DNA from 4 places in the Geodermatophilus sp. SYSU D00814 genome. Region 4 is predicted to be linked to each of the others. Evidence: riboswitches for the same ligand, from Rfam matches in the RefSeq annotation. Region 4 holds a riboswitch; each other region holds the start of a gene.

Evidence for each region. A riboswitch is a leader RNA that binds a small molecule or an ion and turns the genes downstream of it on or off. The one in region 4 is predicted to bind cyclic di-AMP.
Region 1: another riboswitch for cyclic di-AMP. It lies ahead of ACI780_RS15865 (C40 family peptidase); the one in region 4 lies ahead of ACI780_RS13075 (transglycosylase family protein).
Region 2: another riboswitch for cyclic di-AMP. It lies ahead of ACI780_RS21630 (C40 family peptidase); the one in region 4 lies ahead of ACI780_RS13075 (transglycosylase family protein).
Region 3: another riboswitch for cyclic di-AMP. It lies ahead of ACI780_RS22750 (C40 family peptidase); the one in region 4 lies ahead of ACI780_RS13075 (transglycosylase family protein).

Annotation. Positions count from the first base shown of each region.
Region 1 is NZ_JBJGYP010000019.1:32,033-39,252, forward strand. It holds gene ACI780_RS15840 (M42 family metallopeptidase) at 1-349, shown strand, start outside; gene ACI780_RS15845 (DUF3253 domain-containing protein) at 339-593, opposite strand; gene ACI780_RS15850 (hypothetical protein) at 647-1,165, shown strand; gene ACI780_RS15855 (serine hydrolase domain-containing protein) at 1,194-2,525, opposite strand; gene ACI780_RS15860 (DUF3817 domain-containing protein) at 2,541-2,858, opposite strand; gene ACI780_RS15865 (C40 family peptidase) at 3,016-4,140, opposite strand; cyclic di-AMP (ydaO/yuaA leader) riboswitch at 4,148-4,284, opposite strand; gene ACI780_RS15870 (hypothetical protein) at 4,476-4,697, shown strand; partial or broken gene ACI780_RS15875 (YhjD/YihY/BrkB family envelope integrity protein) at 4,802-5,575, shown strand; gene ACI780_RS15880 (transglycosylase domain-containing protein) at 5,599-7,220, opposite strand, start outside.
Region 2 is NZ_JBJGYP010000038.1:14,148-21,367, forward strand. It holds gene ACI780_RS21610 (Lrp/AsnC family transcriptional regulator) at 1-93, opposite strand, end outside; gene ACI780_RS21615 (DEDD exonuclease domain-containing protein) at 90-2,003, opposite strand; gene ACI780_RS21620 (D-alanyl-D-alanine carboxypeptidase family protein) at 2,205-3,944, shown strand; gene ACI780_RS21625 (hypothetical protein) at 4,051-4,326, shown strand; cyclic di-AMP (ydaO/yuaA leader) riboswitch at 4,486-4,664, shown strand; gene ACI780_RS21630 (C40 family peptidase) at 4,681-5,931, shown strand; gene ACI780_RS21635 (M48 family metalloprotease) at 6,093-7,220, shown strand, end outside.
Region 3 is NZ_JBJGYP010000045.1:7,262-14,481, forward strand. It holds gene ACI780_RS22730 (TM0106 family RecB-like putative nuclease) at 1-560, shown strand, start outside; gene ACI780_RS22735 (hypothetical protein) at 782-1,174, shown strand; gene ACI780_RS22740 (DUF222 domain-containing protein) at 1,208-2,380, opposite strand; gene ACI780_RS22745 (carbohydrate kinase family protein) at 2,442-3,359, opposite strand; gene ACI780_RS22750 (C40 family peptidase) at 3,416-3,934, opposite strand; cyclic di-AMP (ydaO/yuaA leader) riboswitch at 3,947-4,099, opposite strand; gene ACI780_RS22755 (hypothetical protein) at 4,474-4,605, shown strand; gene ACI780_RS22760 (hypothetical protein) at 5,031-5,315, shown strand; gene ACI780_RS22765 (hypothetical protein) at 5,419-5,712, shown strand; gene ACI780_RS22770 (SMP-30/gluconolactonase/LRE family protein) at 5,716-6,615, opposite strand; gene ACI780_RS22775 (RtcB family protein) at 6,714-7,220, opposite strand, start outside.
Region 4 is NZ_JBJGYP010000014.1:125,820-133,039, forward strand. It holds gene ACI780_RS13045 (phosphoribosyltransferase) at 1-664, opposite strand, end outside; gene ACI780_RS13050 (hypothetical protein) at 678-818, opposite strand; gene ACI780_RS13055 (demethylmenaquinone methyltransferase) at 846-1,565, opposite strand; gene ACI780_RS13060 (isochorismate synthase) at 1,602-2,876, shown strand; gene ACI780_RS13065 (class I SAM-dependent methyltransferase) at 2,876-3,487, shown strand; gene ACI780_RS13070 (nucleotidyltransferase domain-containing protein) at 3,529-4,410, shown strand; gene ACI780_RS13075 (transglycosylase family protein) at 4,475-5,593, opposite strand; cyclic di-AMP (ydaO/yuaA leader) riboswitch at 5,598-5,768, opposite strand; gene menD (2-succinyl-5-enolpyruvyl-6-hydroxy-3-cyclohexene-1-carboxylic-acid synthase) at 6,052-7,220, opposite strand, start outside.

The DNA.
Region 1 (7,220 bases), on a different contig from region 4:
CACCATCGCCCTCGACGTCGGCCCCGCGGAGGCGGAGTACCAGGTCACCGTCGACGGCGGGCCGGTGGTGGCCTACGCCGACGACGCCGTCGTCTACGACCGCGCGGTCGCCGACGCGCTGGTCGACGTCGGCACCGAGCTGGGGCTGCAGCCGCAGACGGCGGTGTGGCAGTCCTACGACTCCGACGCCTCCCAGGCCCAGGCGTCGGGGCAGTCGGCGCGGGCGGCGCTGCTGAGCCTGCCCACGCTGAGCACGCACGGCTACGAGGTGCTGCACTCCGGCACCGTCGACCGCACCGCCCGGCTGCTCGCGGCGTTCCTGGCCCGGCCGCTGCCGGTCAGCGGCTGACCCGCCGGATCCGGACCGGGCCGCGGGCGGTGGCGACGTCGACCACGGCACCACGCCGGGTCACCTCGACGGCGCCCGCGGCGGCCAGCCGGGCGGCCGCCGCCCGCGCCCCGGGCATGAGCTCCCGCCAGCCCTGCGGGTCGACGGCGCGGGCGGCCTCCGAGGGGCAGATCGTGGCGCCGGGCGCGCGGGCGTCGAGCAGCGCGCCGATCGCCCGCTCGAGGGCCGCGCCGACGTCGTCCACGTCCCCAGCATGCGCCGTTTGCGCTGGTGAGCGCGACGGGTAGGGCGCCGTCCATGGCGAAGCGCACCCCCGTGGGGACGTTCGGCAAGGGCAAGCGGGGCATCAGCACCCTCGGCTGGGCGCTGCGCGGCGCGGCGGCGGGGGCGGCGGGGTCGACCGCGCTCAACGCCGTCACCTACCTCGACATGACCGTCCGCGGCCGGGGCACCAGCTCCACGCCCGAGGAGACGGTGGAGCGGCTCGCCGAGAAGGCGCACGTGCCGATCCCGGGCGACGAGGAGCACCGGCAGAACCGGGTCCAGGGCCTCGGGCCGATCACCGGGCTGGTGGCCGGCGTCGGCGTGGGGGTCGGCGTCGGGCTGCTGCGGGCGTCGGGCTTCCGGTCGCAGCCGCTGGTGGGCACGCTGCTCACCACGCTCGCGGTGCTGGTGGCCGCCAACGGGCCGATGACGGTGCTGGGCGTCACCGACCCGCGCACGTGGTCGGCGGCCGACTGGGCCGCCGACGTGGTGCCGCACCTGGCCTACGGCGCCGTCGTCAAGACCACCATGGACGCCTTCGACCGCCCGTAGACGCGTGCGCTTCCGCGGAAGTGCACGGTCAGGGGGCGGTCCAGCCCCGGGGGTCGACGCCGCCGGGCACGGGGGCGGCGGGGTCGTAGGGCTCGCGGGTGAACACGAACGTGCCCAGGTCGAGGTGGTCGGGGGCGATCCGCAGCGTCTCACCGGCGTAGTAGCCGTCCAGCCCGAGCCACGTGCCGTCGTCGCAGCGGCGGAACCGGCTGGCCCGCCCGGCCCGCCCCGGCAGCGGCCCGAGGTGCAGCAGCCCGCCGGGCACCGCTCGCAGGGCCAGTGGCGCCGGCCCCCAGTACCAGACGCCGAGCTGCTCGAGCGGCACCGGCGAACCGGCCGGGCGCCACGGCTCGACCACCTGCGGCTCGGCGGCCCGCAGGTCGGCGAGCAGGCCCGGGACCAGCGCCGAGTCCAGCCCGCTGGTGGTGTTGGCGAGCGACACCCCGCCGGTGCCCTCCTCGCGGTCGACGAAGACCCCGGCGAGGAACCCCGGCATCGAGCCGCCGTGGCCGGTGAGCGTGCGGCCGTCGACCCGCAGCACCTGCAGCCCCAGCCCGTACGCCGACCAGGCCGGTGAGGAGGGGTCGACGCCGGCCGGCACCGCCATCTCCTCCAGCGTGGCCGGGGAGAGCACGTCGCCGGTGTCGCCGAGCAGGAAGGCGGCGAAGCGGGCGAGGTCGGCGAGGGACGCCCACAGCTGGCCGGCGGCGGCCATGACCCCGGCGTGGTGCTCGGGCTCGGGCAGGACGACGTCGGCCCACGGGTGCACGGCGTACCCCTGCGCGGCGCGGCCCGACGGGCGCGGCGTCGTCCGGGCCATGCCCAGCGGCGCGAGCACCTCGCCGGTGACGACGTCGTCCCACGGCCGGCCGCGCAGCCGCGCCACCAGCTCGCCGAGCAGGCCGAAGCCGAGGTTGGAGTAGTGGAAGCGCCGGGCCTCGCCCAGGACGACGTCGCCGCCGGTGAGCGCGAGGTCGGCCAGCGAGCCGCCGGGCACCCGCTCCCACCAGCCGCCGGGGCTCTCGGCGGACGCGCCGGCCAGGTGCGACAGCAGCTGCCCGATCGACCGGTCGCCCAGCGGCGTGCCGGGGACGTGCCGGTCCAGCGGGTCGTCCAGGCCCAGCCGGCCCTCGTCGCGCAGCCGCAGCACCGCGACCGCGGTGACCGTCTTGCTGATCGAGCCGAGCCGGTACTGGACGTCGGTGTGCGGCTCGGCGACGTCGCCGCGCCCGGCCGACCACGCCAGCCCGCCGTCGCGGACGACGCCGGCGACCAGGCTCGGCGCCCGGCCGTCGCGCTGGGCGCGGGCGGTGCGGGCCAGCAGGGTGCGGGCGGTGGCGGGCAGCACGGGCTCGGGCATGCCCGGAACGGTAGGTCAGGCCCGCGCGGGTGCCGCGAGCCTCCCGGTGCGGCCGGCCCAGCGCTCGAACACCACGGTGGCCAGCGGCGGGATCGAGGCGGCGAGCGCGAGCAGCGTCGTCCACGGCGACCAGCGCAGCACCCGGGACGCGACCAGCGCGACGGCGACGTAGGCGACGAACACCGCGCCGTGGACCGGGCCGAACACCTGCACGCCGACCTCGGAGGTCTCCGGCACGTACTTGACGTACATGCCGGCGAGCAGGCCCACCCAGGACAGCGCCTCGGCGACGGCGACGACGCGGAAGGCGGTGGCGACGGTGCGGGGGTTCATCGGTACGCGGTCCTCAGGCGTCGGCGGCAGCTCCGCAGGGACCAACGCGGCAGCCGGTCCCCCGGCTCCCCGTCCCGCTGTGACGCCGGTGACGTGCCGGAGCGGCCGCCCTCCAGGGTCCCGCGCCGAGCGTGCGAGGCGGGGGGAGGGTGGTCCTTCAGCCGATGCGGCGGGCTCCGGAGTAGCTGCCCATCGAGTCGATGCTGGCCACCTTGACGACGTCGCCGGAGGTCGGCGCGTGGACCATCTGGCCGTTGCCGATGTAGATGCCCACGTGGCTGACCGGGCTGTAGAAGAAGACCAGGTCACCGGGCTGCAGGTCGGCCTTCGACACCGCGGTGCCCATCTGCGACTGCATCTTGCTGGAGTGCGGGAGGCTGATCCCGGCGGCCTGGAAGGCGTACTGCGTCAGGCCGGAGCAGTCGAACGAGCCCGGCCCGGCGGCCGCCCACACGTAGGGCTTGCCGCGCTGGGCCATGGCGGTGGCGACGACGGTGCCGGCGACGCCGCTGGCCGGGGCCGGGGCCGCGGCCGGCGCGGAGGACGCGGTGGGGGCCTCCTCGGCGGCGGGCTCCTCGCGGTCCTCGTCGCGGCTGGCCCGCTGGTCCCCGGCGGCGTGCGCGGCGGCGGCGGCCTCGAGCGCGGCGCGCTGCTCCTCGGCGCTGAGCCGGGAGAAGTCGGCCTGGTAGGCGGCGATCTGGCCCTCGAGGTCGGCCTGCTGGGCGGCCACGGCGTCGTACTGGCGCTGGGCCTCGGCGGCGGCCTCGGCGGCCGCGGTCTGCGCGGCGGTGGCGGTCTCGGTGGCCGCGACGGCCTGGCCGAGCAGCTCGCCCTGGTAGCCGGCGACGCCCTGCAGGAGGCTGACGCGGTTGACGAACTCGTCGGCGTCCTCGCTGGTCATGAGCGCCTGGAACGAGCCCATGCCGTCGCCGGTGTAGGCCGACCGGGCGATCCCGACGACCTGCCGGCGGGCGGTGTCGACCTCGGCCTGCGCCTGGGCGAGGGACGCGGCGGCGGCCTCGGCCGCGGCCTGCTGGGCGGCCAGTGCCTCCCGGGCCTCGTTGAACTGCTCGGTGACGACCTCGAGGTCGTGCCCGCGGGCGGCCACCAGCTGCGCGGCCTCGGCCGCCGTGGTGGGCTCCTCGGCCAGGGCCGCGGACGGGACGACCCCCACGCCGACGCCGAGACCGAGGGCCCCGGCGAGGACGAGGGCGGCGCGGCGGCCGGGCCGGCGGTGCGGGCGGCCGGTCGCGCCGGGGACGGACGTGCGCAGGGACGCCACGCGGTGGTTCTCCTCTTCCCAGGCCGCCTACCGGGTTAGCTGACGGGTTCGGGCGTGGACTCGCCCGGCGCGTGCGGACACGCGCTGCACCCCAGGACTGCGATGGGTCCCCGGCCCGGCGCACCCGAGGGGCGCACCGGCTCGACGGCGTCCTCGGGGTGTCACCCAGGTCAGTGACGGAGCGCCCCGTTGGACACACACAGAGTAAGGGGCGTGACGGACCCGTGACAATCACCGCGGTGTAATCACATCGGTGACGTTCCGTGGTGGTGCGGCTACGGACACGCGGGACCCCGCCCGTTTGACCGGCCGCCGGGGCGTGTAGGAGTCAGGGCATGTCCTCCTCCACGCGGATGCGCCTGGCCCGGCCGCTCGTCGTGCTCGCGCTGCTCGGCTCCCTCACCGCCTGCGGCGACAACACCGACTTCTCCCGCGGGCCCACCAACTGCGACGCCAGCGGCGAGAACGCCAGCAACGAGAACGACGCCAGCTGCCAGGAGACCGGCCCGAATCCCGGCAACGACGCGCCGACCACCGACGACAGCTCCGAGGACTGAGCACCGCACCGGCGCCACTCCGACGGGCGCGCGCCCGCGGGGGCTGGTGCCATGAGCGGGTGACTCCGGAACGCAGGTGGACCGCGGCCCGCCTGCGCGCCGAGGTGCACACCCTGCTGCGCGGGGCCCAGCGGCTGCTGCGCGGCCGCGACCTCGCCCTCATCTCCGCCGGCCTGACCTTCTACGCGGGCATCGCGGTGGTGCCGCTGCTGCTGGTCGCCGTACGGCTGACCGCTCTGGTGACCTCGGCGGAGGAGGTGCGGGCGCTCACCGCGCGGCTGACCGAGCTGCTGCCCACGCCGCTGGGCGCCCCGGAGGCGGTCGAGCGGCTGGTCGAGGCCGGCACCCACCTCGACCTGCTGGGCTTCGTCCTGGCGCTGGTCCCGCTGACCTTCTACGGCGAGGGGCTGCGCCGCGCGCTGCTGCGCTTCAGCCAGCGCCGGGAGAACCTGACCGGCTGGCGCGGCCGGCTGCTCACCCTGCCGCTGGTCGTCGCCACGCCGCTGCTGCTCTACCCGCTGCTGCTGGCCGCCCGGGTGATGGCCGACCTGGCCCGCGAGGACGGCGTCGGGGCGGCACTGGGCCGCTTCGCCGTCGGCTACTACACCGTGCTGTTCGTCCTGACCGTGCCGGTGCTGTGGGGGTTCGGCGTCGTCTCGGGCGGCCAGCTGCGCTGGGGTGCGCTGACCAGCGGGGCGCTGTTCACCGCGGCCTGCCTGTCGGGCTTCCTGCAGGGCTTCGTGGTGTTCCTGTCCCTGCCGCTGGACCTGGGTGCCCCCTTCGGCGGCCTGGTCGTCGTCGGGGCGGTGGTCGCCGTCGGCCTGTGGCTGTTCCTGCTGCACCTGGTGCTGCTGGCCGGGTGGCTGCTCACCCAGTCACTCGACGAGCGGCTCGGCCGCCGTCACGCGGCCGGCGCCCCGCCCCACTCCGGGGGGACCTGGGGCGGGGCGGGTGGAGGCGGCGCCGCGGGCGCGGGCTCCGCGGGCGCCGTGGGGGGCACCTCCGGCTCGGGTCCCGGCTCGGGGACGGGCACCGTCGGCACCTCGGGCTCCGGTGCGGGCGCCTCCGGCACCGGGGCCGGCTCGGGCGCCGGCGCCTCGGGGGCCGGTTCGGGCTCGGGCGCCGGGAGGGGTGCGGGGTCGGGCTCCGGCTCGACGTAGTCGCTGCCGTTGCTCACCAGGATCGACACGACCTGGCCGGGCACCGCACGGGCACCGCGCGGCGGGCTGGTGCCGAGGAAGGTGCCGGCCGCCTCGTCGCTGTCGACCCGCAGCGTCTGCGGGGTGAACCCGGCCTCGCGCAGCGCCCGCTCGCAGGCGCGCACGCCGCCGCAGCCGGGCACCGGGCGGGTGTTGCCGTTCTGCACCGTCTCGTCGGCCGGCGGGAACTCCCCGCTCCCCCGGGCGGTGAGGACCGGCTCCATCGCGTCGTGCCAGATCGTGGCGCCCTTGCCGCCGCCGAACCCGCCGACGTCCTCGTTCTGCTTGGGGTTGAGCACCATGACGCTCGCGGTGATCTCGGGCGTGTAGCCGACGAAGGCCACCGAGTAGTTGTCCTGCGACGTGCCGGTCTTGCCGGCGATCTGGTGCCCGCGGACGTAGGCGCGCGACCCGGTCTGCCCCGGGTTCCCGGGCTCGACGTCCTTGCGCAGCATCTGGTTCATCGTCGTGGCCACGCCCGGCGGGATGGCCTCGGGCGTGCACCGGTCCCCCACCGGCAGCGGCTCGCCGTCGGCACCGACGGCCGGCTGTCCGGTGGCGTCGAGGACGGCGGTCACCGGGACGACGTCGCACTGGGTGCCGTTCGCGGCGAACGTGGAGTACGCGCTGGCCAGCGCCAGCGGGCTGGTGGCCTCGGCGCCGAAGGTGAACGAGCCGCGGTTCTCGTCGATGATCTGCTGCGGCAGCTCCGGCGGGCTGAACTGGAACAGGCCCGCCGCCTCGGCCATCCGCACCGGCTCCTCGACGCTGCCGAGGGCGTCCTCGAGCGCGAGGAAGTAGGTGTTGGAGGACTGGTAGAGCGCCGTCTCCAGGTCCAGCGTCGAGCGGTACCGGCCGGCGTTGCGCACGCAGTACCGGCCGTCGGTGTCACGGCCCTGGCAGGGGCCGCTGTAGACCCGGGAGACGTAGGGGTCGGGGGCGTTGAGCGTGTAGTAGGACGAGTAGCCGCGGGCCAGGGCGGCGGCGGCCACGAAGACCTTGTACGTCGAGCCCGAGCCCTGGCTGGCCGCCACGTTGAGGTTGAAGGACTCCTGCGTCGGGTCGGTCCGGTCGTAGCCGAAGGTCCGGTTGACGCTCATCGCCAGCAGGTGGCCGGTGCCCGGCTCGACGGCGGTGAACATGCCGGCCAGCGAGTCCTCCCGCGGCAGGGTGCGCAGCACCGCGGCGTCGCCGGCGCGCTGCAGCTCGACGTCGAGCGTCGTCTGGACGACGTAGCCGCCGCCGTCGAGCTGCTCCTGGGTCATCCCCAGCTCCTGGATCAGGTACCGCTGCACGAAGTCGCAGACGAACGGCCCGACGCTGG
Region 2 (7,220 bases), on a different contig from region 4:
GACCTCGCTGACGCCGTCGAGCTCGGCGATCGCGGCCGCCACCTCGGGGATCGCGTCGGTGGCGGCGTCGACCATCACGATGGCGGTGATCACGCCGGCGATGCTATCCGTGACCCCTGCGGACCGCCGACGACCGACGGGCCCGCGACGATGCGCTCGGGGCGGGCGCGGGTGCCCAGCTGGCGGTCGTCGGCGAAGGGGTCGCGCAGCGCCCGGCCGGCGTCGACCCGAGCGAGGAAGCCGCTGAACCCGCCGGTGCCCGGCGCCGCGCAGGCCAGGGTGCCCTCCACCTCGACCAGCCGGGAGCCCGGCTTCTCCATCCAGCGCAGCACCAGCTCGGTCTCGTCGACCGAGGCGGCCAGCTCGCCGTCGGCGCCGGGGACGGTCTCGGCGGTGGCGCGCAGGACGGCCAGGGTGTCGCGCACCGACGTCCCCCGCGGGGCGCAGCCGGCCGACACCAGCCGGCCGCGGCGCACCACCGTGAGGTGCCAGCCGCCGTCGCCGTCGGGCCGGGCCAGGACGAACTCGGGGACGGCGGCCAGCGTCTGCAGCCGCTGCCGGCGGCGCACCGCCCGCACCAGGACCGCGACCCGGTCGCGCAGCACCGCGGCGTCCTCGTAGCGCTCCTCGGCGGCGAGCCGGTCGACGCGGTCGAGCAGCGGCTCGACCAGCGCCCGCGGGTCACCGGCCACCGCGCCCCGCAGCACCTCGGCGACCTCCGCGTACTCCTCGACCGACTGCGCGCCGGTGCACGGCGCGCCGCAGCGGCCCATCCCCGACAGCGCGCAGGCGCCGGTGCGCACCCGCGGCGACAGCCGGGCGGTGCACTGCCGCAGGGGCAGCGCCTCGTGGATGGCCGCCATCGCCATCTCGGCGGCCCGCCGGTCGGCGAAGGGGCCGAGGAAGACGCCGGCCCCGGGGCCCACCCGGCGCACCGCCGACAGCCGGGGGAAGGGCTCCTCGGTGAGCCGCAGCCACAGCGCCCGCTCGGGGAAGCGCGAGCGGCGGTTGTAGCGCGGCTTGTGCTCGGCGATCAGCCGCAGCTCCCGGACGGCGGCCTCGAGGTCGTGCGCGCACGGCACGGCGTCGACCCGCTGGGCCAGCGCCACCATCTCGGTCATCCGGCTGCGCTGCTCCCCGGAGGTGAAGTAGCTGCGGACCCGGGTGCGCAGGTCGTTGCTCGTGCCCACGTACAGCGGCTCGTCGCGCGGGCCGCGGAAGACGTACACCCCCGGGCCGGAGGGCACCGCGTCGGCCAGGTGCCGCTTGCGGCGCCGCTCCGGGTCGACCTGGCGGGTCAGGCCGGTGAGCTCCTCCAGCGACGTCACCCCGAGCGGGCCGAGCCGCTCGAACAGGCCGTGCAGGACGTCGACGGTGGCGCGGGCGTCGTCGAGGGCACGGTGGCAGGGCGCGGTGGAGGCGGAGAAGTACGGCGCGAGGGTGGCCAGCTTGCAGTTGGGCACCTCGTCGCGGGAGAGCAGCCGGCGGGCGAGGACGGCGGTGTCGACGGACGTGGACGCGGGCCAGACGGTGCCGGTCTGCTCGCAGGCGGCCCGGAGGAAGCCGAGGTCGAACGGCGCGTTGTGGGCCACCAGGACGGCGCCGCGGGCGAACTCGAGGAAGGCCGGCAGCACCGCGGCGATGCGCGGGGCGGTGGCCACCATCGCCGTCGTGATGCCGGTGAGCACGCTGATGTAGGGCGGCACCTCGCAGCCGGGGTCGACCAGCGTCTGGAACTCCCCGAGCACCTCGCCGCCGCGCACCTTCACCGCGCCGATCTCGGTGATCGCGCAGTCCTTCGGCGACCCCCCGGTGGTCTCCAGGTCGACCACGACGAAGGTGACGCCGGCCAGCGGGGTGCCGAGCTCGTCGATGGTGGTCTGGACCGGCGGCAGCGGCTCGTGCGGGGCCGGGCGGGAGCGGGGGAGCGGGCGGTCACCGTGGGCCGGTGCCTGTGCGTGTCGCGGCGACCGGGACCCGGCGCCGTCGGCGGGGAAGAGCACGGCGGGACGGTAGGCCGGGGGTCGGACAGTCCCGGGGAGGAGGGGGTCGCCGGCGGCCGACTCCGGGCGACGCGCCGGGCGACGCGCCGGGCCTCCGGACCCGGAGGGAGGAGCGGTGCGCGGAACGCTTGCGGGACGACGGCGGCGCGGACGACGATCCCCGGGCGGACCGTACGGTCCGGTCTCGCGGGGGGTGGTGCGGTGCGCCTGTGGTCCCGGTCGCGCGTGCAGCGCCGGGCCGCGCCCCTGACGCTGGTGACCGCGGCGGTGCTGGTGGCGCTGCCGCTCGCCGGACCGGCCGCCGCGACCCCCAGCGACCAGCCCGGGGGCACCAGCGGCGTCCTCGACAGCGAGGCCCTCGACCGCCTGCAGCAGCGGGCCGCCGAGGTGCAGGCCGACCTGCGGCAGCGGCAGACCGAGGTCGCGGCCGCGCAGCAGGCGCTGGCCGACGCGCAGGCCGGCGTCGACGCCGCCCGGGCCGCGGTGACCGCCGCGGAGGAGGAACTGGCGCGCCACCAGGACGACGTCGCCCGGTACGCCTCGGCGGCCTACCGCGACGGCGGCGCGTTCTCCCCGCTGAGCGTCCTGCTCTCCGGCGGCGACCCCGGCGACCTCGCCGCCGCGCTGGGCTACCTCGACGCCGTCGACGACCACGCCGCCGCGGTGGTGACCGCCGCGGAGCACCAGCGCCGGGCCGCCGTGGCCGAGCAGGCCGCCGCCGACGCCGCCCTCGCCGAGGCGCGGCAGCGGACCGACGCGCTCGGCGCCCAGGTCCGCGACCTCGAGGCGGCCGCGGACGCGGTCACCGGCGAGCTCGACGCCGCGCTGAGCGACGTCGACCGGCAGCTGTCGGACCTGCAGCAGCAGCAGCTCGACGTCAACCGGCAGACGGCGGCCAACTGGCGCGCCCACCTCGACCAGCTCGCCGCGGCGGGGGTGGCCTCGCCGCCGGCCGCGGACCTGCTCGACCCCGCGGGCGCCCTGCCGGCCGGGCTGGTGCCGGTCGGGTCCGCGTCGGGGGGCGCCCAGCGCGGTGCGGCGCAGTTCCCCCGCGAGCCGACGTCGCTGCTCGTGCTGCCGGCGCAGACGGTCGCCGCCGTCACCGCGGCCATGGACGCTCTGGGCCGGCCCTACGCGCCCGGGACGGCCGGCCCGGACTCGTGGGACTGCGGCTCGCTGGTCTCCACCGTCTACGGCTCGGCGGGGGTCGCCCTGCCCGCCGACCAGGCCGGTCTGTTCGCCGTCACCGTGCCGGTCGACCTCGCCGACGTCCTGCCCGGTGACCTGGTGTTCCTCGGGACGCCGGAGTCCGGCCTGGGCCACGTGGGCATCGCCCTGGACCGCGACACGATGCTGGCCGCCGACGCGCGGGCCGGCGCGGTCGTCGTCCGCCGGCTGCCGGCCGACGAGGTGCTGCACGTCGGGCGGCCGAGCCTGGGCACGCGCCCGGAGGAGCCCGCCCCGGGGCCGTCGGACGGCGCGCTGCGCGTCGAGTGCGGCAACACCGTGTACCCGCCGAGCTTCGACGGGGCCCGGGCCTGGGGCGGGTACCCCAACGGCCTCATCCCGCCGAGCGCGCTGTGCCCGCTGGGGGCCGGCGGGCACTCGCTGCGCTGCGACGCCGCCGCGGCCTACCGGGCGATGAGCGGGGCGTTCGCCGCGCAGTTCGGCGAGCCGATCTGCATCACCGACTCCTACCGGACCTACGCCGGGCAGGTCCGGCTCTACGGCGAGAAGCCGGCCCTGGCCGCGGTCCCGGGCACCAGCAACCACGGCTGGGGGCTGGCGGTCGACCTGTGCGGCGGCATCCAGACCTTCGACACCGCCCAGTACGCGTGGATGGTCGCCAACGCCGGCCGGTTCGGCTGGCTGCACCCCACCTGGGCCGATCCGGGCAACGGCCGCGAGGAGCCCTGGCACTGGGAGTACGCGGGCAGCTGACCGGGGACTGTCGGTGGCCGTCCCTAGCGTGCGCGGCGACCGACAGGCAGACCCGTCCCGGCCGCGACCCGTTCCCCGGGCGGCCGGGGCACCGGAGGGACAGGCCATGCTCATCGACTGCGACAGCTGCACCGCGCGCGGCACCGGGTGTGCCGACTGCGTCGTCACCGTCCTGCTCGGCGCGCCACCGGCACGGCGGGCCACCCCGCCGGTGTTCCTGCCGGTCCCGCCCGTCCCGGCCGCCGAGGACGCCGTCGTCGCCCGACCGGGTGTGCTGGTGGACCTCGACGACGTCGAGCGGCGTGCGGTGCGGGCGCTGGCCGAGGGCGGCCTGGTGCCTCCGCTGCGTCACCGCCCGGCCGGCCGGCGCCGCACCGGCTGAGCCGCAGGTGGACGCCGTGCGGGGTACACACCGGAGTGGCGTCGTGGCTCACTGTGCGTGTTCTCACAAACCGCAGGGGGCCCGTTTGTCACGACCTCACCACGTCCGTAGTGTGGCCGCGGCCGGCCGGGTGGTCGTCACCTCACGTGAGGTGACCTCGGCTGGTGACCGCCGAGTCGCCGGACGCCGCCTGCGGGTGTGCGCGAGGTGAGCCGGGGACCCACCGCAGCACTGGGGTGAGTTCTCGCGTGTCCCGGTCCACCGGGGCACGCGGATAGGGCACGTCTTCCCAGCCCGAACCCGTCAGCTAACTCGGTAGGCGGTTGCTGAGGAAGAAACGGAGAGCCGCCGCCCGTGGCGACCCCCCGCCCCTCCCTGGGGCATGCCCGCGCACAGTCCACCTCCTCCGCACCCGCGACCGCGCGCATCGCCGGTCCGCACCGCCCCTCCCGGCGCCGGCTCCTCGGCCGGGTCGCCCTCGCCGGCACCGCCGCCGCCCTGACCGTGACCCTGCTGCCCGGCACCGCGGTCGCCGACCCCGAGCGGGCCACCACCTCCGAGCAGGCCGCCGAGCTCGCCGCCGACGCCGGCCGCCGCCTCGAGGCGGTCAGCGAGCGGGTCAACGAGGCCCGGGAGGTGCTCGCCCAGCAGCAGGCCGCCGCCGAGGCCGCCGACCGCGCCCTCGCCGACGCGCAGGCGCAGCTGCAGGCCCTCGACGGGCAGATCCGCGAGGTCGCCCGCAGCGCCTACACCAGCAGCAACGACACCTTCGCCCAGCTGGACCTGCTGATGACCAGCGACTCCGCCGAGGACTTCGTCAGCTCGCTGGCCACCCTCGACCGCATCGCCGGTCACACCACCGACGTCCTCGCCCGGGTCGGCGAGGCCGCTGCGGCGGCGGAGCAGGCCCAGCGCGACGCCGACGCCGCCGAGGCCGAGGCGGAGGCCACGCTCGGCGACCTCACCGCCCAGGAGCAGCGGCTCGAGGACGACATCGTCGACTACCGGGCCCAGTTCGACGCGCTCACCGAGGCCGAGCGGCAGGCGGCCCTGGCCGCCCAGGCCGGCGCCGCGGCCGCAGCGGCCGAGGCTGCAGCGGCCGAGGCCGCCTCAGCCGGTGCCTCCGCCGGTGCCTCCGCCGCCGAGGCGCCGGCCGCGCCGGCCGGCGGGGCGCCCGCCGCGGCCGCTCCGGCCGCCGCCGCGCCGGCGGCCGCCGCCCCGGCCCCGGCGGTCTCCGCGTCCGGCGGGGGTAGCGGCGCCGCACAGACGGCGGTGCAGACGGCGCTCGCGCAGGTCGGTGACCCCTACGTGTGGGGGGCCGGCGGGCCGGACGCGTTCGACTGCTCGGGCCTGACCCAGTACGCCTACGCGGCCGCCGGGATCAGCCTCCCGCACTCCAGCAAGATGCAGTCGCAGATGGGCACCGCGGTCTCCCGCTCGGAGCTGCAGCCGGGTGACCTGATCTTCTACTACAGCCCGGTCAGCCACGTCTCGATGTACATCGGCAACGGGCAGATGGTGCACGCCTCCACCTCCGGCGTGCCGGTGAAGGTGGTCTCCGTCGACTCGATGGGCGGCATCACCGCCATGCGCCGCATCGCCTGACAACGGACCACCCTTCCCCCCACGCCTCGCAGGCTCGGCGCGGGCCCCTGAAGGGTGGCCGTTCCAGCACGTCGCCAGGGCCGGCGACCCGGTGGGTCGCCGGCCCTTGTCGTCCCACGGGCCCGGACGGCCGGGGGGCCCGCACGCCTAGGATCGGCGGGGTGAGCTGGGCGGGCGGGTCGGGGACCCGCCGGGCGGCCCTGCTCGTCGCGGCCGTGCTGGGCACGGCGTTCGTGGTCGTCGTCGCCGTCCGCACCCCCTGGGCGCCGCTGCCCACCCCGCCCGGGGGCGCGACCCCGCTCAGTGCCGACGCCGGCCTGCCGGCCGAGGCGGTGCGCCGGGCCGAGGCGTTCGTCGCCGCCATCCGTCCGGCCTCGCTCACCGGCCTGGTCCTCGGGCTCGCCGTCTCGGCGGTGCTCGGTCTCACCCGCCTGGGCAGCCGGCTGGTCACCGCCGTGGGCCGCCTCGTCGGCCGCCGCCGGTCCCTGACGGTGCTCCTCGGCACGGTCGTGCTGGTCGTCCTCGGCCGGCTGGTCACGCTGCCGCTGTCGGGGTACGGGGAGGTCGTCCGGCACCGCTACGGGCTGTCGACCCGGTCGTGGCCGCTGTGGCTGCGCGACGTCGCCCTCTCCACCGCCATCGACGCCGGCCTGACCGCGCTCGCCCTGCTCGCCCTGGTGACCCTCGCCCGCCGGGCGCCGCGCACCTGGTGGGCGTGGGCCGCGGCCGGCGCGGCGGGCCTCGTGGTCGCCGGCTCCTTCCTCTACCCGGTGGTCATCGAGCCGGCGTTCAACCGGTTCGAGTCGCTGCCGGCGAGCCCGCTGCGCACCGACCTGCTGGAGCTGGCCGAGGCCAGCGGCAACCCGGTCCAGGACGTCCTCGTCGCCGACGCCTCCCGCCGGACGACGTCGCTGAACGCCTACGTCTCCGGCTTCGGCTCCACCCGCCGCGTCGTCGTCTACGACACGCTGCTGGCCGAGGTGCCCGACGAGGAGATCGAGTCGATCGTCGCCCACGAGCTCGGGCACGTGGCCAATGACGACGTCCTCACCGGCACCCTGCTGGGCGCACTCGGCGCCGCCGCGGCGGTGGCGCTGCTGGGCTGGCTGCTGACCTGGACGCCGCTGCTGCGCCGCGCCGGCGCGGACTCGGCGGCCGACCCGCGCGTGGTGCCGCTGGTGCTGCTGCTGAGCGCCGTCGGGTCGCTGGTGGCCACGCCGGTGCAGAACCTGTTGTCGCGCCACGTGGAGGCCCGGGCCGACCTGTACGCCCTCGACCTCACCGGCGAC
Region 3 (7,220 bases), on a different contig from region 4:
ACCTCGCCTACGAGGGCCGGCTGAAGTCGGCGCCGCTGCGCGAGCGGATCACGGTGCGCCCGGGCGGGCTGGTGTCCGGCTCGGGGCTGGCGGTGCGGTTCGTGCAGCACCCGGTCGCGTGCGCGGCATCGTCGGCGGAGGAGGCGGCCGAGGTGGCCGCCGTCTGGCGGTCGCTGCAGGGCGTCGGCTGGGTGGATCACGAGGGCGCGGAGCGGCCGATCGGCCCGGACGACGTGCTCGTCGTCGCGCCGTACAACAACCAGGTCGCGCAGATCCGCGCGCAGCTGCCCGACGGCGCGCGGGTGGGCACGGTCGACCGGTTCCAGGGGCAGGAGGCGCCGGTGGTCGTCTACTCGACGACGTCGACGTCGGCCGAGGAGGCGCCGCGCGGGGTGTCGTTCCTCTACGACCTCAACCGGCTCAACGTGGCGGTGTCGCGGGCGAAGGCGCTGGCGGTGGTGGTGATGAGCCCGCTGCTGCTCGACGCCGCGGTGCGGACGCCGGAGCAGCTGCGGCAGGTCAACGCGATGTGCCGGCTGGCCGAGATGGCGCAGGTCTGACCGGGTCCGCGAGGGGTCCGGAGCGGGCTCCCGGCGCGTAGGCTCCGCCGCCTCGCACGGGTGCCCCCCGGGCCGACGGAGGCACCCGCGACGTCGTCGAGTTCCGGGGGTCCGCTTCCATGACCGACCACCCCGTCCCTCCTGACCGGCACCGGCACGCCCACCGCCCGGCGCGAGCGGACCGCCGTAGGCCCGCGCTCCTGGCCGCCGTCAGCGCTCTGGTGGTCGTCGCGGTCGCCACGGCGCTGCTCCTCGCGTCGTGGGACGGCGCCGAGGACGCGGCCACCGCGGAGCAGGCGGTGGCGACCCCCGTGGCGAGCACGCCGCCGAGCAGCCTGCCGGTGACGGCACCCGCCCCGACGACGACCGCCGAGGCGCCCGCGCCCGCGCCGGACGTCCCCCAGGAGTTCGTCGACGCGGTGCAGCGCATCGGCATCCCGCTGGACCCGCACACCGGCTGGGTCCTCGCCGAGGGGATCTGCGTCCGCCTCGGGCAGCCGGAGTACGACCAGTTCCGGATGTCCGAGGGCGTGGAGCGGCTCTTCCCGTCCGTGTCCGACGACCAGGCGCACGAGTTCGTGGCGATGGTGGCCGAGTCGGTCTGCGGGATGTGAGCCCCGCGGTCCCGCGATCGACGTGCGGGGACATCAGGCCGCGGGTGCCAGTGGGGTGGGAACGGTGATCTCGCTGCCATCGGGTCGGTAGGTGTGCCATCGGCCGTCGGGTTGTCGCTCGACGCGGAAGCCGTGGTGGACCTTGGTGTGGTGCCGCTCGCACAGCAACGCGGAGTTGTCGAGTGAGGTCTCGCCACCGTCGATCCAGTGCACCAGGTGGTGCACGTCGGCCCAGTGGGTCGGCGCGTCACAGCCGGCGAAGACGCAGCCGCCGTCGCGGAGTTCGACGGCCTTGCGGATGGCCGGGGTGACCACCCGCTTGGTGCGGCCGACGTCGAGCGGCTGGCCTTCCGGGCCGATGACGATGCGGGTGACCTGGCCGTCGCAGGCCAGCCAGCGGGCCCGAGCGGCGGAGATGACCGCGCCGAACCCCATGGGGGCACTGCCTGCGCCGGCCGCCGGGTCGGCCAGGTCGTCGAGGTCGACCCGCACGGCCACGTGTGGCTTGACCGTCCGCAGCACCGGCAATGCACCGGAGGCCAGGGCGTTGTCGCACAGCTGCACCAGCGCGTCACCTTGCCGCTGTGCGCGGGTGCGCTGGTCGCCGGCGGGCCGGTCGGCTTGCACGTGCGCCTCCAGCGCCGCCTGCAGCTTCTCCCCACCGACCGCGTCGAGGTGGAAGCGGCCGCTCAGGGATCCGTCGGCGTGCTTGGCCACCGTCAGCGACCGGTCCTCGGTCGGATCCGGCTCGGGACCGTCGGGATCCAGCGCGTCGAGATACCGCTGCACCACGCCGGCCAGGTCGCGGTGGTCGCAGTCGAGGGCCACCTGCGTCAGTGCCGCGTCGATCGCACCCAGGTCGACGCCCCGCGCGGTCGCAGCGGCCAGCCGCTCGGGAGTGACGACCCGAGCTGCCTCGGTGACCTGCTCGGCGGTCACCCAGCCTGCTTCGTGCGCCTCGGCCAGGGCGGGCAGGTGCTCCAGCGCCCGCCCGTTGCCCACCAACCGGGTAGCGGCCGCCGGCGAGAGCCGGCAGTGCCCACACAGCCATGACGTCATCGACTTCAGCCCGTCGCGTTCGGGCGCCTGGGACAGCTCCGCCGCCCGCACCCGGCGGGCCAGTGCGGCGTCGATCCGGTTCCGCTCAGCAACCAGCGCGGCGACGTCGTCGAGCGAGTCACCGTCGGCGGCATCGCTCGAACACATGATCGAAGTCTACCGTCAACCGAAGCACTGCGCAAGACGAAACCGCAGGTCAGAGCCAGGTTCACGACGGACGTGGCGGTGGCTGGCCGCCGAGCACGCCGGCGACCACCGCGGCCGCCGCGTGCCCGGTCCGGACCGCGTCGAGCACCGGCGCCCCGCCTCGCCACCCGGCCAGCACCCCGGCGGCGAGGGCGTCCCCGCAGCCGGTCGTGTCGCGCAGCCGCCCCGCGGGCAGCGGCGCCACCGGCACCTGCCACGTACCCGCCCGTGTGAGCACCCGGGTGGGGTGTGCGCCGGCGTGCACCACGGCCAGCGGCGGCGCCTCCGCGGGCAGGTCGCCGAGCAGCCCCAGCACCGCGGCCTCGGCGGCGTTGCAGAACAGCAGGTCCGCCCGCAGCCCGGCGAGCAGCCCGCGGTAGGCCGCGACCCCGTGCCGTTCGATCCGCGCCGCGGCCGCGACGTCGACGCTGACCGGTACCCCGGCGTCGCGCGCGAGGGAGGCAACGGCCACCAGCGCGTCCGGGAAGCGCAGCAGGTCGTAGCCGTCCAGGTGGACGACGGCGGCGTCGGCGAGCCACCCGGCGCGGACGTCGTCCGGTGTCAGGCCGCCCTCACCCCGGTCGGTGAGCGGCGTCCGCTCGCCGTCGGGGTGGACGAGGACCGTCGACAGCGGCGCCCGGCCGCGGCGGACCACCGCCGTCTGCACGCCCCGCGCGGCCAGGCCGGCGAGCAGCGTGTCGGCGAGCGGGTCCGCCCCAGCCCACCCGGTCAGCCGCGCCGGGGTGCCGAGCCGGGTCAGGGTCGCCGTGACGTTGGCCGGCGCCCCGCCCGCCGTCGTCGTCCGCACCACCCGCTGCTGGCTCCCCGCCCGCAGCGGCTCACTGAGCTCGAGCATCTGGTCGGCAACCAGCTTGCCCACCGCCACGACCGGGCCGGAGCCGGCGCGGCGGGGCCATCGCGGGCCGTCCTCGTCGTCCACGGCGACCAGGGTGCCCCGGCCGGGGAGGCCGGCCGGGGCACCCTGCCTGAGGTGCGTCAGGCGACGCGGCGGGCGCCCGCGTAGCTCGGCATCGAGTCGAGGTCGACGACGGCGACCGGCTTGCCAGCGGTCGAGGCGTGGACCATCTGGCCGTTGCCGATGTACATGCCCACGTGCGACACCGGGCTGTAGAAGAAGACCAGGTCACCCGGCTGCAGGTCGGACTTGGCCACCGCGGTGCCGAAGGTCGACTGGAGCTTCGAGGTGCGCGGGATCGAGATCCCGGCCGCCGCGTAGGAGTAGCTGGTCAGGCCCGAGCAGTCGAAGGCGTTCGGGCCGGTGGCGCCGTAGACGTAGGGGTCACCGACCTGGGCGAGCGCGGTGTCCACGGCGACCTGGGCCGCGGCGTTGGGGGCGACCGCCGGCGCGGCGGCCACGGTCGCGGTCGCCGTCCCACCACCACCCGAGTTCGCCGAGGCCGGGAGAGGTGAGAGGACGATGCCGGCTCCGGCGATGGCGGCGACGGCGATGCCGCGGAACGAGCGGCGGGTGGTGGACGTGCGTGCAGTCGTCATCGACGACGGTTCTCCTGTTCTCCACGGCCGCCTACCGGGTTAGCTGACGGGTTCGGACGGGGGAGTCGCCCGGCGCGACGGATCGCGCTCCACCCCAGGACTGCGGTGGGTCCCCGGCCCGGGTACCGGCTCTCGTGCCGGTGCCCGGTTCGGCGTGTCCGGCGGGTGTCACACAGGGCGTGACGGAGGACCCTGGCCGGACCGCGACGACGGTAGGGAGGGGTCCCGGGCCCCTCAACCGGACCGGGGGCCCGCCACGCCCGGACCGGCTCCCGGGACTTGACACCGGCCGCACGGCGGGACACCGGCTCCGACCTGCACGGACGCACGTGCCGCCGCCGTCCTCCCGGCGACGCGCCGTCGCCGACACGCCGGGCGGGACGAGAAAGGACGTGGCGGTGCGTCCGCACACGCCGTCAACGGCCCGCCACGCGCGGGGAGCGCAGCCGCCGGGATCCCCAGGGTTGCACCGCACGTTGACGGGGCACCCGACAGGCAACCGACATGAGGAGGACCCCGTGGGGATGTTGAGGAAGCTCGTGGCTTCGGGTGTCGCCGCCAAGGTGGTGCAGGAGCTCCAGAAGCCGCAGAACCAGGCCAAGATCAAGCAGTTCATCCGCGACTACCAGAGCAAGAACAAGAAGGGCGGGACGAGCGGCCGCGCCTACTGACCCACTCCGCTCCTCACGCCCCCCGTCCTGCGTCCGGGCCGGGGGGCGTGGTGCGTCCGGGGTCCATGGGATCGGTTGTCGCCGTTCCGAGACGACTCGGTCCTCGCGAATCCCGGTGTCGGGCCGAGGACGTGTGACGTTGGCCGGCGTCCCATCGGGGCACCGCTGCTCTGCCTTCGGGAGGGCCGTCGGTGCCCGTCCGCAACGAACACACGGGGTGTCCCATGAACCGGTCCGTCCCCTCCTACCGCCGGTCCGCCGGGCTCGTGGTCCTGCTCTCCGTCGGGCTCCTGACCGCCGCCTGCGGGAGTGAGGACGAGGCCGCGCCCACTGCCGCGACGCCGTCGTCCTCGTCCTCGGTGCCGTCCGCCCCGGAGACGCCCACCTCGACCGTGCCCGCTGCGCCCCCGACCTCCGATGCCGCCGTGGCACCGACCCCCGCACCGGAGTCCACGACCCAGGCCGCGCCGGTCGTCGACTTCTCCATGCCCGCGGTCGTCGGCCTGACCCTGCAGGACGCCCAGGACCTGATCCAGACCAACGGCGTCTTCCTGAGCCTGTCCCACGACCTGCTGGGCAGCCGCAGTCAGGTCCTCGACGCCAACTGGAAGGTCTGCACCCAGAACATCCCGGCCGGCCAGCAGGTCACCGGGAACGTCGAGGGGGCCATCGACCTCGGTGTCGTCAAGCTCGAGGAGTCCTGCCCCTGAGCCCTCCTCCCGGTCCTCCCGCCCTGGCTCCCGGAGTCCGCGTCATGCCCGCCGTGGCACGGCGTCGTCACGGGTGCGGGACCACCGAGGGGGCGAGGAGCGCATGTCCGAGACCACGACGACCACCATGAGGACCGGCGGGGGTGCGGCGGACCGTCGACCGCACGAGCGGATCGAGCACGTGGAGGCACTGCGGCGGGCGGCGACCCACCTCGCGACGGCGGAGTTCCTCGAGCGCCGCGCGGACCGGTCGGTCAACGCCGCGCTCGGCGCCCTGCTGCGCGAGCGCGCCCGCGAGCGCCGGCGCCGGGCCGGGCGGATCCTCACCGACCTGGGCATGCGCCCCCCGCGCGCGGTCCACCGCAGCCGGACCTCCCGCGCCGTCACCGGCGGCTGAGCGTCAGGGGCGGCCGGCGTGGGGGACGTCGACCTCCGTGGCCAGCAGCACCGCCTCGCGCACCGGCGCGCGGTTGTGCTCGTAGAAGTCCGGCGCCGCGCACATCAGCAGCGTCCGGCCGTCGTCGCCGCCGAGCATGCAGGCGAACACGCCCAGCCCCTCGGGTGCGGCGACGGCGTCGACGATCTCGCCGCCCTCGGCCACCCGCACGACGCGACCGCCCACGCCGTCGGCCGCCCAGATGCGGCCCTCGGCGTCGAGGGCGCAGCCGTCGGGTGCGACGGCGAGCTGTCCGAGCACCTCTTCGGTGCTCCGCCCGGTGACCTCGGGGCCGAGGGAGGCCCACACCCGGCGGTTGGTCAGCGAGCCGTCGGGCGCCAGGTCGAACGCGGTGTAGCGGTTGCCGAGGGTCTCCCCGACGACGAGCGTGCCGCCGTCCGGGGTGATGACCGTGCCGTTGGGGAACTGCAGCCCCTCGGCGGCCACGGACACCGTCCCGTCGGGGTCCACCCGCTTGATCGACGCGGTGGTCGGCGCGCCGCCGCCCATGAGGTCGAAGCCGAAGTCCCCGACGAACACGTGCCCGGCGTCGTCGACCACGAGGTCGTTGAGGTGCCCGCCGCAGTGCTCCGAGAGGTCGGCGTGGGGCGTCAGCGACGAGCCGTCCCACCGGAGCAGCTCGCGGGTCTTCATGGAGACGACGACCAGGGACCCGTCGGGCAGCCAACCCAGGCCCGACGGCTGCCCGGGGACCTCGAACTGCACGGTCTCCTGACCGTCGGCGGTCACCCGGCTCACCGTCTGCCGGTAGAAGTCCGACACCCACCACGTGCCGTCGTGCCAGCGCGGGCCCTCGAAGAACCCGCCTCCGGTCAGCACCGTCCTGATCTCGCGCTCGGCCATGAGCGGACCCTAGGGCCCGAGGACGGGCGCCACAGCCGTCCGGCGCGCTCGTGCTCTGCCCCCGCACGGGGGGCAGAGCACGAGCGTCCGGGGAGGACTCAGTCGCCCTTGACGTTGACCACCTGGCGCAGCGTGTGCCGGATCTCCACCAGGTCGGCGGCGTCGGCCATGACGACGTCGATGCTCTTGTAGGCATCGGGGTGCTCGTCGAGGAACGCGTCCGAGCGGCCCCAGGCGATGCCCGCCATCCGCCGGTCGAGGTCGGCCCGGCTGAACTGCTTGCGCGCGGCGGTCCGCGAGAACGCCCGGCCGGCCCCGTGCGGCGCCGATGTCAGCGACTCGAGGTTCCCCCGGCCGACGACGACGTAGGACGCCGCACCCATCGACCCCGGGATCAGCCCCCACTGGCCGGCCCGTGCGGAGATCGCGCCCTTGCGCGACAGCCACACCTCGCGGCCGGCGTGGGTCTCCCGCTCGGTGGAGTTGTGGTGGCACTGCACCACCTGCTCGCGCCGGACCTCCTCGGTGAGGAACCGCGACAGCTGCTCGGCGACGCGGTCCATCATCTCCTCGCGGTTGAGCGCGGCGAACCGCTGCGCCCAGTG
Region 4 (7,220 bases):
CCAGGGCCGCCCGCACCTCCTCGTCGGTTGTCTGGCCGAAGTCGGCGTACCACCGGCCCACCGCGCCGAACGGCTGCGGCGTGACCAGGCAGACGACCTCGTCGGCACCGGTGCCGGCCGCCAGCTCGGCGCACAGCGCGGGCGGGCCGACGGGCACCGCGACGACGACGGCGGCCGGCCCGGCGCTGCGGACGGCGGCCAGCGCCGCGCGCATGGTGGCGCCGGTGGCCAGGCCGTCGTCGACGAGGACCACGGTGCGGCCGGCGAGGGCCGGGGGCGGGCGGTCGGCGCGGTAGGCCTCCCGGCGGCGCGCCAGCTCGGCGAGCTCGGCGCGGCGGACCTCGGCGGCGGCGTCGCCGTCGACGTCGACCCGGGCGAGGACCGCCTCGACGCCGACGCTCTGCACCGCATCCCCCACCGCGGCGACCGCACCCATGGCCAGCTCCGGGCGGCCGGGCACCCCGAGCTTGCGGACGGCGACGACGTCGAGCTCCGCACCGAGCCCGGCGGCGACCTCGGCGGCGACGACCACCCCGCCCCGGGGCAGGCCCAGGACCAGCGCGTCGGGCCCGAGCGGCACGGCGGGGTCGCGGCCGGGGTCGGTCAGGCGCGCGGCGAGCTGCCGGCCGGCGTCGCGCCGGTCGGTGAACGGCGGCCCGTCCACCGCGCGGACCGGGTCAGACCGGCTGCGGGCCGGTCGGCGGCGGCGCGGTCGGGTCGGTGGGGCTCGGCTGCGGCAGCGGGGCCGGCGACGGCGGGGAGATCGGGTCGACCGGCGACGGCGAGGGGCCGGGCGGCTCGGGCATCGGTGTCGTCATGGGTCACGCTACCGCCGTCGAGGGGTGCTACGGGCGCCGTGCGCGGTGCAGCGCGACGATCCCGCCGGTCAGGTCGCGCCACTCGACGTCGGCCCACCCGGCGGCCTGGATCCGCGCGGCCAGCGCCGGCTGGTCGGGCCAGGCGCGGATCGACTCGGCGAGGTACACGTAGGCGTCGGGGTTGGAGCTCACCGCGCGCGCGATCCGCGGCAGCGCGCGCATCAGGTACTCGGTGTAGACGGTGCGGAACGGCCGCCAGGTGGGGCTGGAGAACTCGCAGACGACGAGCCGGCCGCCCGGGCGGACCACCCGGGCGAACTCGCGCAGCGCGGCGTCGGGGTCGGCCACGTTGCGCAGCCCGAAGGAGATCACCAGCCCGTCGACGCTGGCGTCGGCCAGCGGCAGCGCCATCGCGTCGCCGGCGATCTTCGGCACCGGCCGGGCGGCGCCGGCGCGGAGCATGCCCTGGGAGAAGTCGCAGGCGATCGCGTGCACGCCGCCGGCGGCCAGCTCGACGGTGGACACCGCGGTGCCCGCCGCGACGTCGACGACGACGTCGCCCGGCCGGGCCCCCAGCGCCTCGCGGGTGGCCCGCCGCCAGGCGGCGTCGCGGCCGCCGGAGAGCACGGTGTTGGTGAGGTCGTACCGGCGCGCGACGCCGTCGAACATCGCCGCGACCTCGTGCGGCTGCTTGTCCAGTCCGGCCCGGTGCCCGGCGGGGTGTGCGCTGTCTCGCCGGTCCGCCACGGCGCCGACGCTACCGGGCTGCCTACGCTGGGGAGCGTGACAGCCGCGGCGGTGACCTCCCCGGACGCCGCCGCGCCCGCGGTCGTCACCGTGGAGTTGCCCGACTCCCCCGACCTGCTGCGCCTGCTGCCCCGTGACGGCGCCCTGTCGTGGGTGCGCCGCGGCGAGGGGCTGGTCGGCTGGGGCGAGGCCGACCGGCTGGAGGTGAGCGGCCCCGGGGCGCTGGCCGAGGCCGCCGCCTGGTGGGCCGACCGCAGCGCCGCCCTCCCCGTCGACGACGCGGTGGGCGTCCCCGGCTCGGGGCCGGTCGTGTTCGCCAGCGTCGCGTTCGACCCGGCCCGCGAGACGTCGGTGTTCGTCGTCCCCGAGGTCGTCGTCGGCCGTCGGGACGGCACCGCCTGGCTCACCACCGCCGGCGACGTCGATCCCCGCGACGTGCTGGCCGGCGACCCCGCCGCGCTGCCGCCCGCTCCCACCCGGCTGCGCTACGCCGACGGCGCGCTGGACCCCGCGTCGTGGTGCGGCGCGGTGGCCGCGGCGGTCCGGCGCATCGGCGACGGCGACCTGGCCAAGGTCGTCCTCGCGCGCGACCTGCTGGTCACCGCCGACGTGCCGCTCGACGCCCGCCGGCTGCTCGACCGGCTGGCCGCGCGCTTCCCCGACTGCTGGACCTTCGCGGTCGACGGGCTGCTCGGCGCCACCCCGGAGCTGCTGCTGCGCCGCACCGGCCGCCGGCTGTCGGCCCGGGTGCTCGCCGGCACCGCCCCCCGGGGCGCGGGCGCCGACGACGAGCGGCTCGCGGCGGCCCTGCTGGCGAGCGAGAAGGACCGCGCCGAGCACGCCCTCGCCGTCGACTCGCTGGTGCGGGCGCTCGACCCGTACTGCACAGCGCTGGCGGTCCCCGAGGAGCCGGCGCTGCTGACCCTGCCGAACGTGCGGCACCTGGCCACCGACGTCACCGGCACCCAGCGCCGCTCGGGGCCGGGCGGCCGGGCCGGGCTGCTCGAGCTGGTCGACGCCGTGCACCCGACCGCCGCGGTGGGCGGCACGCCGCCCGACGTGGCCACCGCGGTGATCGCCGAGCTCGAGGGCATGGACCGCGGCCGCTACGCCGGGCCGGTCGGCTGGCTCGACGCCCGCGGCGACGGCGAGTTCGGCCTGGCGCTGCGGTGCGCCCAGCTCGTCGAGGACGACCCGTGCACCGCCCGGCTGTTCGCCGGCTGCGGCATCGTCGCGGGCTCCGACCCCGCGGCCGAGCTGGCCGAGACGCAGTCGAAGTTCGCCGCCTTCCAGGCCGCCCTGGAGGACTGATGCGGGCGGTCCCGTCCTGGGATCACAACGCCCACTACTGGCCCCTGCTGCTGCGCGAGCTCCCCGACCCCTGCCTCCGGGTGCTCGAGGTGGGGTGCGGTGCCGGCGGGCTGGCCGCCGTCCTGGCGGGGCGGGCGGACTCCGTGGACGCCGTCGACCGCTCGCCGCAGATGGTGGCTAAGGCCCGCGCGCGGGTGCCGGGGAACGTCCGGGTTGTGGAGGCCGACGTGCTCGACCTGGATCTGCCGTCGGGCGGCTACGACGCCGTCGTCAGCGTGTCGGCGCTGCACCACGGGCCCCTGGAGCCGGCGCTGCGGGTGCTGTCGGCGGCGGTGCGGCCCGGTGGCGTGCTGGCCGCCGTGGCCCTGGCCCGTCCCGACCTGCCGCGCGAGCTGCCGGTCGAGGTGCTCGCCGCCGTGCTCGCCCGCGGGATCGGGCTGGTCCGGCTGCTCCGGGGCCGGCGGGACCCGGGGACGCCGGGCATGCCGGTGCGCGACCCGGAGCTGACGCTGCACGAGGTCCGACGACGGGCGGCCGCGGTCCTGCCCGGTGTCCGGGTGCGTCGGCTGGTTCTCTGGCGCTACGCGCTGGTCTGGCGACGGCCCGGGTGAAACCGGTCGGCGGGCCGGCTCCGGGCTGGTTGGGTGTGCCGGTGCCCGCCGTCCCCCTGGTCCCCGGCGACCGCTCGCTCCCCCCGCCCTTCGACCACCCGCACGCCTCGGCCGTCGCCAGGGAGATCGCCGAGCGGGGCACGGTCCTGCGCGCTCAGGTCGGGTCGGGCGTGCACGGCACGTCCGTGGCCGGCCAGGACGACCGCGACGAGATGGGCGTCTGCCTGGAGCCGCCGGAGTACGTCACCGGCACCGCCCGGGTGCCCGCAGGCCTGGCGACGACCGAGACCGTGCCCTTCGAGCAGTACCACCGGCACACCGCGTGGGACCGGCCCGGCGGGCTGGCCAACCGGTCGGGCGCCGGCGACGTCGACGTCGTCGTCTACTCGGCCCGCAAGTGGGCCCGGCTGGCCCTGGGCGGCAACCCGACGGTCCTGCTGCTGCTGTTCGTCCCCGACGAGGAGGTCGTGGTCCGCGACGCCGCGGGCGCGGAGCTGGTGGCGCACGCCGACCGGTTCGTCTCCCGCGTGGCCGCCGACCGGTTCCTCGGTTACCTGCGGGGCCAGCGGGCGGCGATGACCGGGCAGGCCGGCGCGCATCCGAACCGGCCCGAGCTCGTCGCCGCGCACGGCTTCGACGTGAAGTACGCGATGCACGCGCTGCGGCTGGGCCTGCAGGGCGTGGAGCTGCTGACCACCGGCCGGATCACGCTGCCGGTGCCCGAGCCCGACCGCGCGTACCTGCGCCGGGTCCGCCGGGGCGAGGTGCCGCTGGCCGAGGTGGTCGCGGCCGTCGACGACGCCGAGGCGCGGCTGGCCGCACTGCGCGACAGTCCGGCGGTACCCGCCCGGCCCGACCGCGCCTGGGTCGACGGCTGGCTGCACCGGTCGTACCTGGCGTACTGGGCCGCCCTCGGCCGCTGACCGGGACGACGAGAGCCCCGGCCGCTGGGCAGCGGCCGGGGCCCTCGTCGGGGGTGGCGGGAGGTCAGCCCGCGTAGTTCACGTGCACGTGGTCGAAGTGGTTCGCGGTCACGCTGCCGCGGTCCTCCATCGCCTTCCACGCGCCATCGGGCGAGGTCAGGATCCGCTGCTGCCAGATCACGTACTCCACGCCGAGCTCGTCCCAGTGGTCGATGTGGTACTGGGCGATCGCGTCGCCGAGGGCGGCGTCGGACATGACCATGTAGTCCAGCGCCAGGCCCGAGGGGTGCCCGTTCGGGTCGACGGCGCTGCCCCGCGTGCCGCCGATGGTGATGTCGGCGGCGCCCGGCACGTTGCTGACGACGACGTCGGCGGCGGCCTGGGCGACCGGCTTCACGGCGCCGGCGGTGTTGGTGATGGTGGCGATGGCGTTCGCGACCTGCGGCGCGGCCGCGGCGATCGGCGCGACCTCGGCGGCCGGGGCGGACTCGCCGGCGGTGGCGGCCGGGGCCGGAGCGGCGGCCGCGGGGGCCTCGGCGGCGGGGGCCGCACCGCTGACGGCGAGCACCTGGCCCGGGTAGATCCGGTTCGGGTCGCCGCCGATGACGTCGACGTTGCGCTGGTACAGCTCGCGCCAGCTCTGCTGGTGGGCGTCGGCGATCTTCTTGACGGTGTCGCCCCAGCGGACCGTGTAGTCCTCGGTGGCGTCGTCGGCCGGGGCGGCCGCGGGCTGCTCGGCGGGAGCCGCAGCGGGGGCGGGCGCCTCGGCAGTGGCGGCCGGGGCGGGCGCCTCGGCGGCGGCCGCGGTGGTGCCGTCGGCCAGGAACGCGCCGCAGTGCGGCCAGGCGCCGATGCCCTGGCCGGCCAGGACGCGCTCGGCGATCTGGACCTGCTCGGCGGGGGTGGCGAGGTCGGCGCGCGCGGCGAGCTCGGTGCCGCCGAAGCCGGCCCAGGTGGACTGGCTGAACTGCAGGCCGCCGTAGTAGCCGTTGCCGGTGTTGATGCTCCAGTTGCCGCTGGACTCGCACTCGGCCACACCGGACCAGTCGTGCGTCTCGGAGGCGGAGGCGGAGGCGGGGGCGCTCAGGACGCCGAGGCCGACGGCGGTGGCGCCGGCGACGACAGGGGCCCGGGCGATGACCTTCTTGGTGCGGACGTAGCGGGGTGCGCGGTGCTTGGGCATGGTGATGATCTCCCGATCACCGCCGGCGAGGTGAGCTGTCGGGTTCGGGCGATCGGTGCCCGGCCGCGGTGTCGCGGCTTCACCCCGAGGCGCGCGTCAGGACAGGCCCCCGTAGGCCGTCGCGCGCCGGAAGTGGTTCCCCCACCCCTGCCCTGGGTGTTGGTGTGGGCGACCGGTGGGCAGGGTTTGGCGGACCGGCGCCGCGCTCCGATTGGCCGAGCGCAGCCAAAACGTTACATATCGTCATGGCAACTGTCGTTGTGTCGCCGGTCACATTCCGTTAGCGGTGGGACGCGCGGGGTATCTGAGGCGCCCTGCCCACCCCCGGGTGCACCCCGGATGCCCAGGTCAGCGGCGAGGCGCCGCGGTGCGCCGCCGGACGCCGCCGGGCGGGCAGTGCGAGCAGGACCACACCGGCGCCGGCCGACGACGGGCGGCCCGGGCGGGCGCCGGAGGGCTCAGCCGAGAGCGCGGGCCGCGGCCTCGCGGAGGGCGACGGCGAGGTCGGCCTCGGCGCGCTGGTCGGTGCCGACGACGACCACTCCCGGCCCGCCCGGCGCCAGGGCGTCGGGCAGCTCGCCGGGCGCGGTGACCCGCGTGGTGGCCCAGCCCAGCGCCTGCGCGACCGCTGCCAGGTCGCGCCCGTGCGGCGTCCCGAACACCCGCCGGTAGTCGCGCGCGTACGCCGGCCGGCCGGGCTCGAGCTGGGCGAAGATCCCGCCGCCGTCGTTGTCCGGCACGACGAGGGTCAGGTCCGGGCGCGGCTCGCCCTCGCCGGTCAGCAGCCCCTGCAGGTCGTGCAGGAAGGTCAGGTCGCCCAGCAGGGCCACCGCGGGGCCGCCGGAGGCCAGCGCCGCCCCGACCGCGGTGGAGACCGTGCCGTCGATGCCGGCCACGCCCCGGTTGGCCAGCACCGTGACGTCGCCGCGCGGGACGGCGAGCCGGTCGACGTCGCGCACCGGCGTCGAGGAGCCCAGCACCAGCAGCGCCCCGGCCGGCAGCGCGGCGACGACGTCGCGGGCCAGCCGGGCAGCGGTGGGGGCCGGCGCGGCGTCGAGCAGCGCGTCGACGGCGGCGCCGACCCGGGCGGCGGCCCCGGTCCAGGCCGCGGCCCAGCCGGGGTCCGACGGTGGGCCCGCGGGCGGGGCGGCGCGGCCGACCAGCGCGCTCGACCGGCCGGCGTCGGGCCACCGCGGGGTCGCCGTCACCGTCTCCACCCGTACCCGCGGGTCGGCCAGCAGCGCCGACACCGGCCGCGACAGCGTGGGCCGGCCGACCACCACGACCCGGTCGGGACGGTGCGCGTCGAGCCAGGAGGGCACGCCGAGCAGCAGCGCCCCGCCGCGGACGGCGTCGCCGGTCCACGCCCCGCCGCTGGGCTCGGCGACCACCGGCCAGCCGGCGGCAGCGGCGCCGGCCGCCCACGCGCGGCCCGCGGCACCGGGCCCGTCGCCGGCGACCACGAGGGTGCGCGGGCCGTCGCCGATCGGACCGGGCGCGGCGGGCGCGGGGACACCGGCGGTCCACGGGGCGCCGTCGGCGCGACCGGCCCACGGGCCGGTCAGCGGACCGGGCTCCTCCTCGGGCAGCAGCGGGTCGCGGAAGGGCAGGTTCAGCTGGACCGGTC